Regions from separate parts of the Pseudoalteromonas sp. B131b genome, predicted to be linked through region 2. Evidence: predicted binding sites of a transcription regulator. Region 2 holds the regulator's gene; each other region holds the start of a gene.
The links. The regulator LexA, encoded in region 2, represses DNA repair genes until DNA is damaged. The targets are predictions, from matches to a motif close to TACTGTATNNNNATACAGTA.

Region 1 (3,292 bases), 1.3 Mb from region 2:
ATTTCAAATCAGCTTATGTCAGGCCCAGTAAAACAAGCTTTAAATGGTCATTTTTATAATAATGATGGCTAAAAAGAGAGGCTTTGTAGCTATTTATAATGTTAATTGCCTAAAAATTGATTTAGTTTAAAAAAACCATCCAAAAATTTAATGCAATTGCTATAATGATGTCAAATGGTATGACATGAAATGCCGTTATCATTAAACCAAGGTAATTAGGAACGTAATGAAGAAAACATTCACGCTGAATCACGAGAAAATCAAATACCCTCGTATGGTCGATGCTGCAAAGCACGAAGTGAAAAAATATTTGAAAAGAGAACGTAATAAAACGCTACCTGAAGATGCTGATTACTGGGCATTTGACTGTAAGTTTGGTAATACAGCTGAAGATGCTCAAGTAGTGCACGTTGCAGAGATTAGCAATCATATCAGCGACATCGAAAAGCAAGATTTAAAGTCTTTCTACGTAGAGATTTTAGCAAAGCCGGCACAGCGTCAACAAGCTGATTTAGATGACGACGAGTAACTCTTAAATTTTAAGTACTCGTAAAGTAGAGATGGACCCAAGTGGTCCATTTTTGTTATGTGGGTTTTAATATCAATCTGAATAATACTAACCAACCAATCCGCAATCATGCTTAATCAGTTTGAGGGATTAAATCTGACGCTAACGGCGTTAAAAATTTCTGATATAGGACAATTAAATAACGATTTTTTGTCTTGTTATCGACACGATTCTGTTATCTAAAAATAGATCACTTAATTAAAAGAGTTGGTATAAGTATTTGAACAATATAAATTATCTAATAACCCTATAATACCAACCTGCATAAATCTTTGATCAATTTAACGAATTAAATTGCACTATAACGTCGTTAAAATTTTTTATTTAGAACAACTAGATACAAAAACTTTTGCCTAGTTCTAGCGTAATTTTCTTAACGTTAAATAGACCCCATACATAAGCAGATTGGTATAAAATTTTATTTAGAGACGCTGAGTTTTTTGGAAATAAATAACTTTTCGTGTGTATGCGCCACATTAAGTTAAATAATATGTACAAAACTAGAGTACATATCATTTAACTAATTAGTGTGTTTCAAAATACCTGATGCCTGGGTAAGTTGAGGTTTATAGGCTATGGCACTTTTTATACTTTTTAGTACTGCCACATGGGCAATCATCGTTCCTGCCAATTTTTATATCTGCAACAGGTAATATAACGCCGTCAGAATATTTCCACTGATTTTTTTCTTTAATGAATTTTGATTGTTCGTGCAATTCACAGTATAAATTATCATAAAAGTAGTGCGCTTTAAATTCTACAAAACCCTGACTATCATCGTGCCCTGAGTCTATAATTGTCAGTTTTATAAAGCGGCAACCATCTGCAAATTCTTTAATTTCTTTAACGGGGTTTTCGGGCTGTTTATCTGGTGTATATGTTTGATAAATATACTTAGCATTTTTGAGTGCATAAGCACTATAACGAGAGCGCATAAGTAGCTCTGGTGTTTGAGGATGCTGTATTGCCAAATGAAAAGGTTCGCAGCAGTCAACATAATCTTGTTGGCTGCCACAAAGACATAATGTTTTATTCAGTGAGGTCATAATTTTGGTGTAAAGCTAAAATGTTAGTTTAACAAGATTATTGAGCTAGTAATATCTCTGTGGTTTGTTTGTTTTTCGTGAAGCAATATAACTTTGTATTTGTCTTACTCATATCCAGAGATAAGCTAGTTAATAGCTGGTTATTAACTATATCAGTCCAAGTAATTACAGCTGCAAAATTACCGTTGTGTAAAGCCGAATTTAATACGTACTCTAGATTCACTAAGTGTTTTTGTCTAATAACGAGTAATTTACTCGTATCGATAGAGCACGAATCAAGTAGCGCTTTACTAGGGACGTGATCGGGTGCGATTAATAATGTCCAAGCATTTAAGCTATTGTATTGATGTAATACTTTTAATAGCTCAAATGTTGCCGAAATTTCATCTTCAATTTCAATTAAATTAACACAATCGCTTTTATTGTCTTGTTGGTAGCTTTTAACTGTTCGTATGGTAATTGGTTGTAACATATCGCCTCACTAACTGGGTTTTTATACAGTATTTACATACAGTAGTTTATACAGTGTTTGTGTGCAAGTGTTTTTTGCTATTTTTTTGTACGATAATTTAAGATTTAGACTTTTTTTAAATTGTCATTTTTTTAAGTTATTAATATTTAATGATTTAAATTTACCTTTATGTTGTTGTTTCCAACTGTGCATTATTGTGTTGAATACTGTATACACCTGTTGAAGGTTGATATGGCAGCTTTAAATAATGATTTCATGTGTAAATTACAGCATAGTTTCGTATGTGTAATTTACTCTTCGTTAGCGTTATTTGGTATTAGGTGAGAAAACTGCAATTGGTGAATTTGTTCATATAAACTTGCAGCGTAGCATTGGGCATCTTTAAAGCGTTTAGTTTCAATGTGTTTACGCAAGTCAGTTAATGCAGTAGTTGCTGGTTCGTGACCTTGACTACTTGATAAGCTTAGCCATGCAACCGCATGAAATACACTTTGCGGAACACCTTGGCCTTTTACAAAAAATAGTCCTAAGTAAAATTGTGCTCGAAGTTCTCCAGACATCGCAGCTAAACGCATCCACTTCGCAGCAAGTGCATTTTGATTGTTTTTTAAATAATACAGTGCTTTGTTCAGTGTATTTTGCTGACTATTTTCGTTAGTTGGCGTTGAGTTAGTGTCGCTAGGTTGCGTGACAAAGGACAGTATATTGTCTAACTGCTGCTCTAAATCTTGGCCTGTCGGTGTTGTTTTTATCATGCTCACTCATTCGTTATGTAACTAAGTCAATAGTTTAGTATATCGCAAGGTAAAATGTCCTGTAAAAGATGATTTTTATGTTAAAATATTGCCACTTTTTACAACCATAAGTCTATTATGCTCGAAGCTTTATTTAAAATTAGTGAGAATGGCTCATCAGTCCGCCGTGAATGCATTGCGGGTATTACTACATTTATCACAATGGTTTACATTGTATTTGTTAACCCTGCCATGTTAGCAGAGGCTGGAATGGATCAGGGAGCTGCTTTTGTAGCAACTTGTATTGCAGCTGCTATTGGTTGTTTTATTATGGGATTGTGGGCTAATTATCCTTTAGCATTAGCGCCTGGAATGGGGTTAAATGCATTTTTTACATATGGTGTTGTATTAGGGATGGGTTACACATGGCAGGCGGCATTAGGTGCTGTTTTTATGTCTGGGTGTATATTTT
Region 2 (3,292 bases):
GTTAGGGTTTTTATCTGCAAGATTCGCTATTTCATCTTGCGGGGTAGACAAAATAGAGTAGAACTCTACATCTTCGCCCATATATTCATAATGCCATTTCCATTGCGAACCCGTAATTTTAATAGTGAGATCAGCTTTGCTGGCATCTTCCATTGCAATAAGGGTTTTAGTGGCTGGTACTGCCATAGCAATTAAAATAACAAACGGAATTGCAGTCCAAAGTATTTCTACTTTAGTGCTTTCGTGAAATTGGGCAGGTACAGCCCCTTTAGATTTACGGTGATGAATAAGTGCCCAAAACATAATTGCGAACACTATCACCCCAATCACACAACATATTATAAATATGGTCATGTGCAGCTGATATACATTATTGCTTATATCGGTTACGCCTTTGCGCATATTGTATTGGCTGTTCGCCAAAACTGAGTGCGAAAAAACACATAATATAAGCCACAAGGTAGAGGTCAGTTTACCCATGTGACGGCTCCTTTGATGCTATTGCGAATGCAAAGCGAAGAGGCATACGGCTTAAACGCCAATTCGTTATTTTTATTTTTTTAGCCAATCTTATTTAATATTGATTGGTTTTGCTGCGCCAACAACGAGTTTGTGTATATTGTGTGTTCTCAAAACTAAAAAGCTGTGAGTTATTATTAGCTCAGCACATTAATAATTAGCTAAAAAACGAACAACAAGCAAGTTTTAGTATAAAAAACAATCAGGTGATATTGAGTAATTAATAAAAAGTCAGTAATCAACTAGTCAACAGGAAGTTCAAAATATGAGCAAAACAAAGGGGTTTAACGTATTCGGAGGGGGAAATATAAGTGCAAAAAAATTTACAGCTAAAATAATTAGTTGGCTGTTTACGTCATATTTTTAGTGCTAATGTTAAAACAAAAATGCGTGCTAAAAAGCACGCATTTATAAAAATAAATTAAAAACTACATCCAATCAGCGTTTCTTATAACTCCAACGGCTAAACCTTCTATATTAAAAGATTCATTTTCTAGATCAACTTCAATTGGCGAAAAGTCGTCATTCTCAGCATGCAATAATACTTTTCGGCCTGCTTTTTCAAACCGCTTTACGGTAACATCATCATCAACACGAGCAACTACAACTTGTCCATTTTCTGCAACTTGAGTTTTATGCACAGCTAACAAATCACCATCCATAATACCTATATCTTTCATGCTCATACCGTTAACGCGCAATAAAAAATCAGCAGCTGGTTTAAACATTAATGGATCAATTTTACAATGACTCTCAACGTGCTCTTGCGCCAAAATAGGCTCTCCCGCTGCGACTCGCCCGATAAGAGGTAAACCTAACTGTTCAGGCTCTTCTTCCTCAACAAGTTGAATACCTCGGCTTGCACCTGGTTTCATCTTAATAGCACCTTTTTTAGCAAGCGCTTTTAAATGCTCTTCAGCAGCATTGGCACTTTTAAAGCCTAATGTTTGTGCAATTTCAGCACGTGTAGGAGGCATACCAGTGTCTTTAATAAAAACTTTAACTAATTCGAGAATTTGAGCTTGGCGCTTCGTTAATGGTCGCATACAACTGGTTTTCCATACAGTACATTTAACTGTGAGTATATACAGTTAAATAAAAATCGCAAATTTAAATTACATTGATTGCTTGCTGTTAATAAATCACTTTTACACTTATGTAGAAACAACGACTGCTTACATAAAATAAACATTTGTATCTTTATATTTACGATTAAGGGCTAATTTGATGACAGCCACATGTTAATAAATTGAAAACAACTTATTAACATGTACACTTTATGTGTACAAACACTTAAAAGGATTATCAAATGAAAAAATATTCACCATTGTTTATTGGCTTATTGTTTAGCGGCTATGCGTATGCCCAAGTCCCACTTTTCGAAGTGCAGCACTCTAACTTTACGCAAAACATTAATAAAGAAGGTAATGCTCAATCTCAATTTGGACAACCGCTTTTCGAACTAAGCGCAAAAACCAATGCATTCTTTTTACCTGTTCAGGGAAGTGACATTGAATTTATCAAAAGTACAGCAAGTACATCAGCAACTGGTAACTTAATTTGGGTAGGTAAAAGCTTAGATGGTGACGAAGTAACACTGATAAAATCTACAAAGGGGATTTCTGGTACGATAAAGGTAAATGAACATGTTTATAAATTGCAACCGAATAAACATTCTGGTCATAATTTTATTGAATTAGATCCTGCCAAGCAACCTGCTGAGCATGCACCCGATTATCAGCAATCTAGCAACACTATTTCAATCAGTGAACAAATTTTAACAGAACAAAGCTTCCAAACAGCTATGGCAACTAACGCGCAAAGCAATATTAGCTTACTCGTTTTATACACCCCAGCCGCAGAACAAAAATCTAGTGATATTAATAGCTTGATTGATCTTGCAATAGTAGAAACTAATCAGGGTTACCAAAACTCAGGTGTCAACGCAGTTGTTAGTTTGGCCCATGTAAGCCGAGTTAATTATACTGAAGCTACAAATTCAGGTACGGATTTAAATCGTTTAGCTACCAAAAACGATGGTTATATGGATGAAGCGCACACACTACGAGATCAATACGGTGCTGATGTAGTCATATTAATAAACGACGTTAACGGCTACTGTGGCCAAGCCAAAGCAATTGGTGCAAATGCTAACAGCGCATTTGCGATGGTTGATTATGACTGTGCAACCGGCTATTACTCTTTCGGTCATGAAATTGGTCATTTACAAGGTGCTCGTCATAACCCTGAAAACGATCCATCAACATCTCCTTATTCGTTCGGCCATGGTTATCAGCAACCTCAATCACAATGGCGTTCAGTAATGGCTTATAACTGCACAAATAACTGCACAAGAATCAATTACTGGTCAAATCCAAACAAATCATACAGCGGAAGTGTTATGGGAACTCCATCAAAACACGATAACGCTAGAGTCTTAAATTTAACAAACCCCACAATTGCAAATTTTAGATCTGCATCTAGCCCACCGGTAAATAACAATACACTGCAAAATAACCAATCTATCGTTGTTAGTGGTGATCGAAACAGTGAGCAATTGTTTACTTTTACAGTGCCAAGTGAAGCTGAGCAAGTCACATTTTCGACCTCTAATGGCACTGGGGATGTTGACCTACATGTAAAATATAATGCAATTGCAACGAGCAGTAACTACGATTGCCGACCGTATAAAAACGGAAATAATGAAAGCTGTAGCGACACCCGCACTGGTAATTACTCTATTATGATTAAAGGCTACAGTGCTTTTAGTAAT
Region 3 (3,292 bases), 380 kb from region 2:
TATTTAGTTAGCTTTTACCTGAACTACCAAAACCACCTTCACCACGCTCAGTCGCATCAAATTCGTTAACAACGTTAAAACCTACTTGTACAATCGGTACAAACACAAGCTGAGCTATTCTTTCACCCACTTCAACTGTATATGTTTTATTACTGCGATTCCAAAGAGAAATAAATATTTGCCCTTGATAATCTGAATCAATAAGCCCAACTAAATTACCCATGACTAAGCCATGCTTATGACCAGATCCTGAGCGAGGGATTATAGTAGCGGCAAGACCATTATCTTTCATATGTACAGCAAAACCAGATGGAATTAGCTCAACTTGGCCTGGCTCTAAAACTAGATCGGCTTCAATACAAGCTCTAAGGTCAATACCAGCAGAACCTTCTGTTGCATATTTTGGTAATGGGAATTCAGTGCCTAGGCGCTTATCTATAATTTTTAAATCAATATTTCTCATTTTCACTTTCTACTTTGAATAAGTTTATAAACAGAATAATACAGATAAAATGCTGATTGTGCATTGCTGTATATTTTTATTAGTGTGCTGGTTATGTTTATCGTGACGTCGTAAACTCATGCCATGAATCAATTAAATCAATGAAATCTTCAAAGCCACAACCACTGCTTAAACCATTTTCTTCAAGCGCTAAATCGTCATCTTGATACGCTATTAGGTCTTCGCTGTCTTGATGAAGCGCATGCGCTTCAAACAGTGCTTCGTCTTTCGTTAATATTAGATCTATTTCTTGGCCTTTTAGCGTTAGCGGCTCATAGCTTGAGCTCACCGATGTAATAAGCGCTTGCACCATGGCGACTTTATCTTTGCCTATTTCTTCGTTTAGCCAGCGACCAATAATGGCGTGTTCACTGCTTATTTTAATACGTAACCCGCTAATAGGATCGCGAATAAATTGATATTCCATAGGGTTTGCCTGTAAATCTTTGATTGCGTAATTATATACGTAAACGCCCGTAAACCACAGGACATATAAAGTAAAATAGCGCCACATGGGCGCTATTTTACTCAACTTTAAAACCGTTAACTTCGCGATCTATAACGCGCTGCGTCAATGATCGACCATAAGTAAATAATAGGCACAAGTACAAAACCTACAAGCACATAAATTAGTGCGTAACTTATTATAATAGCGAGTGCAAAAAATATAGCCGCTAAAATACGCCCTTGCACTAACTGACCTAAACCAGGAAAAAATATATTACATAATGCTGCGATTACGTTACCGCCGGAACCTTGATCTGCCATACTAACCTCTGTATTTATTTGATTTTATAATTATTTACTTACACACTCTATGCCAATTTATTAAAGCTTACAAATCAAATAGTTAAATTACCCTGAATTTAGAGAGTTAGTAAATTTTGCTAACTTTAGGTCAAATTAGCAATTTTTATTGTGCGTTTACGCTTTTTGTTTGTTCAAAAAATTAGCAAGTTACTCGTTTTTAAGGCTATTTTATAAATAGCTGTTTATAAAAACAGTATTTTATTTAGCCTAACAAAAACACCTGTTATACTGCCCACAATATTGATTAAAAAGGCGTAACGATGGACGTTTCACAATTACTCGATGGCTTAAATGACAAACAACGCGATGCCGTTGCAGCCCCACTACAAAACATGCTGGTGTTAGCAGGTGCTGGGTCTGGTAAAACACGAGTGTTAGTTCATCGTATTGCGTGGCTTATGCAAGTTGAGCAAGCATCTGCTTACAGTATTTTTGCCGTAACCTTTACTAATAAAGCGGCTAAAGAAATGCGCAGCCGCGTTGAAGAAACACTAAAAGCCCCTGTAGGTGGTATGTGGATTGGTACGTTCCATGGTTTGTCGCATCGTATTTTACGTGCTCATCACCGTGAAGCTAACTTACCTGAAGCCTTTCAAATTTTAGACTCTGACGATCAACTTCGGATGATCAAGCGCTTATTAAAATCGATGAATATCGATGATAAAAAATGGCCTGCTAAACAATTTGGCTGGTACATTAGCGCCAAAAAAGATGAAGCACTTCGCCCTAAAGATATTCAAGCATACGATATTAACGAGCAAATGATGCTGCGTGTTTACGCCGCCTATCAAGAAGCCTGTGACAGAGCTGGCTTAGTTGATTTTGCCGAAATATTACTACGCAGCTACGAAGTGTTAAAAAATAACCCTACGTTACTACGTCATTACCAGCAACGCTTTGCACATATGCTAGTAGACGAGTTCCAAGATACAAATACCATTCAATATGCATGGTTAAAGTTACTTGCAGGCGATACAAGCAGTATCATGATTGTAGGCGACGATGACCAAAGTATTTACGGTTGGCGCGGTGCTAAAATCGAAAATATTAAACGATTTTTAACTGACTTTAGCGCAGAAACCATTCGTCTTGAACAAAACTACCGTTCAACAGCAACTATTTTGAAAGCGTCTAATGCATTAATTCAAAATAACTCAGAGCGTATGGGTAAAAGCTTATGGACCGACGGTAACGATGGCGAGCCAATTTCTATTTATGCGGCATTTAATGAATTAGACGAAGCACGCTTTGTAAGTAGCAAACTACGAAGCTGGTTAAATGCAGGTAATGCACTACAAGATGCCGCAATTTTATACCGTAGTAACGCGCAATCTCGTGTACTCGAGGAAGCCATGCTACAAGAAGGCTTAAAATACCGTATTTATGGTGGTATGCGATTCTTCGAACGACAAGAAATTAAAGATGCGTTGTCGTACTTACGCCTAGTAGGTAATCGTCAAGACGATGCCGCATTTGAGCGTGTAATTAATACACCAGCACGCGGTATTGGCGATAAAACATTGAGCCATATACGCGACTGCGCTCGAGCAGAATCGTTACCGCTTTGGTATGCCGCAAAAGCAATTGTAGAACAACAGCATTTATCTGGTCGTGCTTCTGGCGCAGTAAGTAAGTTTGTAGAACTCGTTGAACAAATAGAAGATAAAATTAGCGATTTAACTTTGCATGAGCAAGCTAAGTACACAATTCAAACCTCAGGCTTGATGGCAATGTACCAAGCCGAAAAAGGTGAAAAAGGCCGTGCTCGCGTAGAAAACTTAGAAGAGCTAATTAGCGCGTGTGATCAGTATGAGCTACCTGAAGACGAAGAGTACAGCTCACCACTACAAGGCTTTTTAGCGCATACATCACTTGAGTCAGGTGAAGGACAAGCAGAAGAACACGAAGACGCCGTACAAATGATGACGCTTCACTCAGCTAAAGGCTTAGAGTTTCCGCTAGTGTTTATGGTAGGCGTAG

Region 1: P4S65_RS11050 (SulA-like leucine-rich domain-containing protein) is a predicted target of LexA. The motif match lies at 2,111-2,130, and genes of this name have one in related genera.
Region 3: uvrD (DNA helicase II) is a predicted target of LexA. The motif match lies at 1,489-1,508, and genes of this name have one in related genera.

Annotation. Positions count from the first base shown of each region.
Region 1 is NZ_JARLUZ010000001.1:2,386,293-2,389,584, forward strand. Features, by position in the region: gene P4S65_RS11040 (DUF6172 family protein) at 227-529, shown strand; gene P4S65_RS11045 (YchJ family protein) at 1,135-1,614, opposite strand; gene P4S65_RS11050 (SulA-like leucine-rich domain-containing protein) at 1,652-2,086, opposite strand; gene P4S65_RS11055 (tetratricopeptide repeat protein) at 2,377-2,841, opposite strand; gene P4S65_RS11060 (NCS2 family permease) at 2,959-3,292, shown strand, end outside.
Region 2 is NZ_JARLUZ010000001.1:1,132,344-1,135,635, reverse strand. Features, by position in the region: gene coxB (cytochrome c oxidase subunit II) at 1-480, opposite strand, end outside; gene lexA (transcriptional repressor LexA) at 948-1,565, opposite strand; gene P4S65_RS05280 (M12 family metallo-peptidase) at 1,829-3,292, shown strand, end outside.
Region 3 is NZ_JARLUZ010000001.1:751,485-754,776, forward strand. Features, by position in the region: gene dut (dUTP diphosphatase) at 8-463, opposite strand; gene P4S65_RS03575 (YacL family protein) at 561-929, opposite strand; gene P4S65_RS03580 (hypothetical protein) at 1,046-1,270, opposite strand; gene uvrD (DNA helicase II) at 1,573-3,292, shown strand, end outside.